Linked DNA regions of Prosthecomicrobium sp. N25. The protein of the gene in region 1 interacts with the protein of each later gene in a pairwise test. Links are inferred from orthologs where the notes say so. Each region holds a gene or a part of one and is shown in the gene's direction. Other genes may lie near its edges. The genes, in order: recA and dprA.

Evidence for each region.
Region 2: the proteins of recA (region 1) and dprA interact in binary tests that used the Bacillus subtilis proteins (3 or more experiments, as listed by UniProt). The link is inferred for Prosthecomicrobium sp. N25 from one-to-one orthologs.

What each region holds. Positions count from the first base shown.
Region 1 is NZ_JBBCAT010000004.1:31,740-34,873, forward strand. Bases 295-3,116 are described here. They hold recA (recombinase RecA), read left to right. Parts: upstream 295-1,076; coding sequence 1,077-2,156; downstream 2,157-3,116. Other genes in these bases: WBG79_RS22220 (pseudouridine-5'-phosphate glycosidase), read right to left, coding at 295-800; alaS (alanine--tRNA ligase), read left to right, coding at 2,339-3,116. Outside these bases: more of WBG79_RS22220, read right to left, coding at 1-294; more of alaS, read left to right, coding at 3,117-3,134. UniProt on the Bacillus subtilis protein: Multifunctional protein involved in homologous recombination, DNA repair and competence.
Region 2 is NZ_JBBCAT010000001.1:2,420,100-2,423,254, forward strand. Bases 259-3,101 are described here. They hold dprA (DNA-processing protein DprA), read left to right. Parts: upstream 259-1,045; coding sequence 1,046-2,158; downstream 2,159-3,101. Other genes in these bases: plsY (glycerol-3-phosphate 1-O-acyltransferase PlsY), read left to right, coding at 290-886; WBG79_RS11020 (glutathione S-transferase family protein), read right to left, coding at 2,175-2,777; ruvX (Holliday junction resolvase RuvX), read right to left, coding at 2,822-3,101. In the rest of the region: WBG79_RS11005 (dihydroorotase), read left to right, coding at 1-235; more of ruvX, read right to left, coding at 3,102-3,155. UniProt on the Bacillus subtilis protein: Protein that helps load RecA onto ssDNA during transformation. Binds cooperatively to circular ssDNA, is able to bridge different segments of DNA. Favors the loading of RecA onto SsbA- or SsbB-coated ssDNA and formation of RecA-DNA filaments.

The sequences.
Region 1 (3,134 bases):
AGGTAAGGCGTCACGGCCTTGGCGCGAATGCCGGCGGACTCCGCGTCCGCCAGCGCGCAGGCGATGTGGCGCTCCATCTCGGCGCGCGCGATCTCGTGTGCCGCCGGAACGGGATTGGCGAGCAGGATCCCGCCGCCGATGCCGAGGGCGCGCCGGCTCGCGGCGAAGCGGGCGAAGTCCTCGGCCGTATCGATCCGGAGGGGGCAGGGCAGGCCCGAGGTGCGCGACCAGAAGGCCGGAAAGTCGTCGGTGCGCCAGCCTACGACCGGCACGCCGCGGGTTTCCAGGACCTCCAGGGTCTTGGGGAGGTCGAGGATGGCCTTGGCGCCGGCGGAGACCACCACGACCTCGGTCCGCGCCAGTTCCTCCAGGTCGGCCGATACGTCGAAGCTCGTCTCGGCGCCCCTGTGCACCCCCCCGATGCCGCCGGTCGCGAAGACCCGGATTCCGGCGCGCTGGGCTGCGATCATCGTGGCCGCGACCGTCGTGGCGCCGATCCGCCCCGTCGCGATCGCGAAGGCGAGGTCGGCGCGCGACAGCTTCAGGACGTCGCGGCTGCGCGCCAGTTGTTCCAGGGAGGCCGGGTCGAGCCCGACCCGCAGGCGGCCGCCCATGACCGCCACCGTCGCCGGCACCGCGCCGCCGGCCCGGACCGTCGCCTCGAGCTCGCGCGCGGCCTCGAGGTTCGCGGGCCAGGGGAGGCCATGGGCGATGATGGTCGATTCGAGGGCGACCACCGGACGGCCTTCGGCCAGCGCGGCGGCGACCTCCTCGGTCGGTTCGATCAGGTCGGCGTGCAAGGATCCTCGCGGGCAGGGAAGGCACGGATTTCCCCCAAGTATGATCGACGCGAGCGGGGCTGGCGAGGGCCTCCGCCGGGCCGCCGACAGGACCTCGACGATTCCTCCCGCGGCGACCCGGTCCGAGGGCTGGAGGACCGCCGGAACATAGCGCGTACGGAATTTGAATCGACGAGACAAGACAGCGACTTGACGAGGAGGACGGTATATGGAACAAAACCGGTACGCAAGCGGGATTTGTACGGCCGGCGAGCGCGTGACATAAGGAGCGGTCAGATGGCACAGGCGCAACTTCGCCTCGTGGACGGGGACGGCATGGACAAGAGCAAGGCTTTGGACGCGGCGCTGGCACAGATCGAGCGCAACTTCGGCAAGGGCTCGATCATGCGCCTCGGCCAGGGCAAGGTCGTGGAGATCGAGGTGGTCTCGACCGGCTCGATCGGGCTCGACATCGCGCTCGGCATCGGCGGGCTGCCGCGCGGGCGAATCATCGAGGTCTACGGGCCGGAATCGTCGGGCAAGACGACGCTCGCGCTGCATGTGGTCGCCGAGGCGCAGAAGAAGGGTGGGATCTGCGCCTTCGTGGACGCCGAGCACGCGCTCGACCCGATCTACGCCCGCAAGCTCGGCGTCAATCTCGACGATCTCCTGATCTCGCAGCCCGACGCGGGCGAGCAGGCGCTGGAGATCGCCGACACGCTGGTGCGGTCCGGAGCGGTCGACGTGCTGGTGATCGATTCGGTCGCCGCGCTGACGCCGAAGGCGGAGCTCGAGGGCGAGATGGGCGACAGCCTGCCCGGGCTCCAGGCACGGCTGATGAGCCAGGCCCTGCGCAAGCTCACCGGGTCGATCTCCAAGTCGCGCACCATGGTTATCTTCATCAACCAGATCCGCCAGAAGATCGGCGTGATGTTCGGCAACCCGGAGACGACGACGGGCGGCAACGCGCTGAAGTTCTACGCTTCGGTGCGCCTCGACATCCGCCGGATCGGCGCGATCAAGGACCGTGACGAGGTGGTCGGCAACCAGACCCGCGTGAAGGTGGTGAAGAACAAGATGGCTCCGCCCTTCAAGGAGGTCGAGTTCGACATCATGTACGGGGAGGGCATCTCCAAGGTCGGCGAGCTCGTGGACCTCGGCGTGAAGGCCGGGATCGTCGACAAGTCCGGATCCTGGTTCTCCTTCGAGAGCCAGCGCATCGGCCAGGGTCGCGAGAACGCCAAGACCTTCCTGAAGGAGAACAAGGACGTGTCGGCTCGCATCGAGACCGCGATCCGGCAGAACGCGGGCCTGATCGCCGACAAGATCCTGCCGACGGGCACCGCCGAGGACGAGGACGGCCCGGTCACGGACTGATCGAGGCGGGTCGTGGCGCGAGGGCCGGTGAGGGCCGCGGGCCCCCGGCGGTACCTGGGCCCTTCCCGGGAGAGAGGGCCGAGCCGCGACGCCGCGGCCGCCTCGCTTCTCGTGTGGACAGGCCGGGGAGCGGCGGCTAAAAGCTCGGACCCGTGTCAAGCATTCGAAAGGTCTGCGGTTCCATGAGCGGCGTCAACGAGATCAGGTCGACGTTCCTCGGCTATTTCGCGCGCGAGGGGCATGAGATCGTGCCGTCGAGCCCGCTGGTGCCGCGCAACGATCCGACCCTGATGTTCGCGAACTCGGGCATGGTCCAGTTCAAGAACCTGTTCACGGGCGTGGAGCGGCGGCCCTATGTGCGGGCCTCGACGGCCCAGAAGTGCGTGCGCGCCGGCGGCAAGCACAACGACCTCGACAACGTAGGCTACACCGCGCGGCATCACACCTTCTTCGAGATGCTGGGCAACTTCTCGTTCGGCGACTACTTCAAGGACCGGGCGATCGAACTCGCCTGGACCCTGGTCACGCGCGAGTTCGGGCTCGACAAGGAGCGCCTGACGGTCACGGTCTATTCCGAGGACGACGAGGCGCACGGGCTCTGGAAGAAGATCGCCGGGCTGCCCGACAGCCGCATCATCAGGATCTCCACCTCCGACAACTTCTGGCAAATGGGCGACACGGGCCCGTGCGGGCCCTGCTCGGAGATCTTCTACGACCATGGGGACCACATCTGGGGCGGGCCGCCGGGCTCGCCGGAGGCGGACGGGGACCGGTTCATCGAGATCTGGAACCTGGTCTTCATGCAGTTCGAGCAGTTCTCGGACGGTGCCCGGACCCTGCTTCCGAAGCCCTCGATCGACACCGGCATGGGTCTGGAACGTGTCGCGGCGGTCCTGCAGGGCGTCCACGACAACTACGACATCGACCTCTTCAAGGCGCTGATCCGCGCGTCGGTCGACCTGACCGGCGTTCCGGCCG
Region 2 (3,155 bases), on another replicon or contig:
CGTCGCCGCGCTGTCGACCCGCCCCGCCCGCCGTCTCGGCCTGGACGGCGGCAGCCTGAAGCCGGGCGCGACCGCGGACCTGATCCTCGTCGACCCGGCGGTCTCCTGGGTGCTCGACCGCGCCGCGCTCCTCTCCCGCTCGAAGAACACGCCCTTCGAGGACGCCCGCTTCGAGGGCCGGGTCCTGCGCACCCTCGTTGCCGGCGAGACGGTGCACCGCTACCGTGACGCCTGATCCCCGCCGCATCACCGCCGCCGCCCGGCCCCGGCGCGGCGTCGAGGCCCGCCCATGATCCCCATCCTCGTCGCGCTCGCCTTCGGATACCTGATGGGCTCGGTGCCCTACGGCCTCGTCCTGACCCGCGCGGCCGGCCTCGGCGACATCCGCGCCATCGGCTCCGGCAACATCGGCGCCACCAACGTCCTGCGCACCGGCAACAAGAAGCTCGCCGCCGCCACCCTGCTGGCCGACGCGCTCAAGGGGACCGCCGCGGTCCTGATCGCCGGCGCCTGGAGCCGCGACGCCGCCATCGCGGCCGGCCTCGGCGCCTTCCTGGGCCATCTCTTCCCGGTCTGGCTCGGCTTCAAGGGCGGCAAGGGCGTGGCGACCTACATCGGCATCCTCCTGGGACTGCACTGGCCCGCCGTGCTGGTCTTCGCCGCCGTCTGGCTTCTCTGCGCCTGGACGACCCGCTACTCCTCCCTCTCGGCGCTGACCGCCGCCGTCGTGGTACCGCTCGCGACCTGGCTCCTCCCGGGCGTCGCCGCCGAGCCGCGCCTCGCGCTGGTCCTCGCCGCCATGACGGTCCTGGTCTTCGTCCGCCACAAGGCCAACATCGAGCGCCTCCTCGCCGGGACGGAATCGAGGATCGGCAAGAAGGGGTAGGGGCCTATACAACTAGAAGAATAGGAATGTGATTTTCCGGTTGTGCTCGGCCCGCCCCGATTCGACAATGCTCCGGTCCCGCCCGGAGCTCCTCCCGTGCCGCTCTTCCGTTCGACCCAGCGTTCGCCGGTTCCCGCCGAGGTTCGCCGCCCGCCCGGCGTGTTCCACATCCGCCTCTCCGCGGACCAGCACTTCGCCTGGCTGAAGCTCATCCGCACCGAGAATGTCGGGCCGGCGACCTTCATCGAGCTGATCAACCGCTACGGCTCCGCCGCCGCCGCCCTGGAGGCCCTGCCGGAGTTGGCACGCCGGGGCGGGCGCGACCGCATCAGGATTCCGCCCGACGACGAGATCCGCCGCGAGATCGAGGCCGGGGCACGGGCCGGCGCGCGGATGGTGGCGCTGGGCGAGGCCGGCTATCCGGCCTATCTGCGCGCCGTCGAGGGGCCGCCCCCGGTGGTCTGGGTCCGGGGCTCCCTGGACCTCCTGGCGAAGCCGCTCGTGGCCGTCGTCGGGTCGCGCAACGCCTCCCTCTCCGGACGCAAGCTCGCCGCCATGCTCTCCCGCGGGCTCGGGGCCGAGGGGCTGGGCGTCGTCTCCGGCCTCGCCCGCGGCATCGATGCGGCCGCCCACGAGGCGGCCTTGCCGACCGGCACGGTCGCGGTGCTGGCCGGCGGTCTCGACCGGGTCTATCCGCCCGAGAACGAGCCGCTCCTCGCGCGCATCGTCGGGGAGGGCGGCGCGGCCTTCTCGGAGATGCCTTTCGGCTGGGAGCCGCGCGCCCGCGACTTCCCCCGCCGCAACCGCCTCATCTCGGGCATGAGCCTGGCGGTCGTCGTGGTCGAGGCTGCGCGACGGTCCGGCTCCCTGCACACCGCCCGCTTCGCCGCCGAGCAGGGCCGGGACGTCTTCGCCGTCCCGGGCTCGCCGCTCGACCCGCGCGCCGAAGGCTGCAACGACCTGATCCGGAACGGGGCGACCCTCGTCGCCAATGCCGCCGACATCGTCGAAGGCCTCGCCCCGCAGATCGGCCGCGACCCGCCGGAGCCGAGCGCCTGGGAGCCCGAGGTCGACCCGCCGGACGACGCCGGCCCGCCCGAGGACCTGCGCGCCCGGATCCTGGAGGCGCTCGGGCCGACCCCCGTCGCCGTCGACGAACTGATCCGCGACGTCGGTGCCCGCCCGGGCCTGGTCCAGACGGTGCTCCTCGAACTTGCGCTCGCGGGCCGGCTGGCGCGCCATTCGGGCAACCGGGTCAGCCTGCTCCTGTGAGCCCGGCCGGGGCCCGTCAGGCCCCCGCGACGTTGATCGCCTGCGCCCGCTGGAAGGCCGGCCGGGCCCGGCAGCGCTCCAGATACGCCACCATGGCGGGCCGCTCGGGCAGGATCTTGAACTGCGCCATGCCGAAGTTGAGGTCCGACCCGATCGCGACGTCGGCGGCCGAGAAGTCCGCGCCGAGGAGCCAGGGCCGGGCCTGCGACGTTGCCTGCTCGAGCACGTCCACGACCCGGTCGAAGCTGCCCCATCCGGCCGTCGACGCGGGCATCTGGATGCCGGTGAACTTCTCGGTGATGGCCGCCTCGATGCAGCCGGCGGCGAAGAAGAGCCAGCGCAGGTAGTCGCCCCGGCGCGGGTCGCCGACCGGCGGCGCCAGCCGGGCCTCGGGGCAGCGCTCGGCCACATAGGCGTAGATGGCGCCCGATTCGGCCACCTTCACGTCCCCGTCGACCAGGGCCGGCACCTTCATCATGGGGTTGATGGCGCGGAACTCCTGCGTCGCCTGCTCGCCGTTGCGGATATCGACGAGGACGCGCTCGTAGGGCACGCCGGCCTCCTCGAGCAGCCAGAGTGCGCGCAGCGAGCGCGATTGCGGGGCCCAGTAGAGCTTCATCGGTCCGTCTCCGGTTAGGGGCTCATGGTGCCGCGGCGAATGCGTCAATCCCGGGGCCCTTGCAGCGGCCCGCGCTGCATGCGGTCGAGCGCGCCCTGCAGGATGAAGGCGGCCGCCATCTTGTCGACGAGCTCCGCCCGCCGGGCCCGGCTCGCATCGGCATCGAGCAGCGTGCGGGTGACCGCCGCAGTGGAGAGCCGCTCGTCCCAGTAGGCGACGGGGAGGGCGGTCCGGCCCGCGAGGTTGCGCACGAAGGCGCGTGTCGCCTGAGCCCGCGGGCCTTCCGATCCGTCCATGTTGAGCGGCAGCCCCATGACGATGCCGAGAACCTGGTGCTTCTCCGCGAGCTTGAGCAGCGCGTCCGCGTCCGCGCCGAAC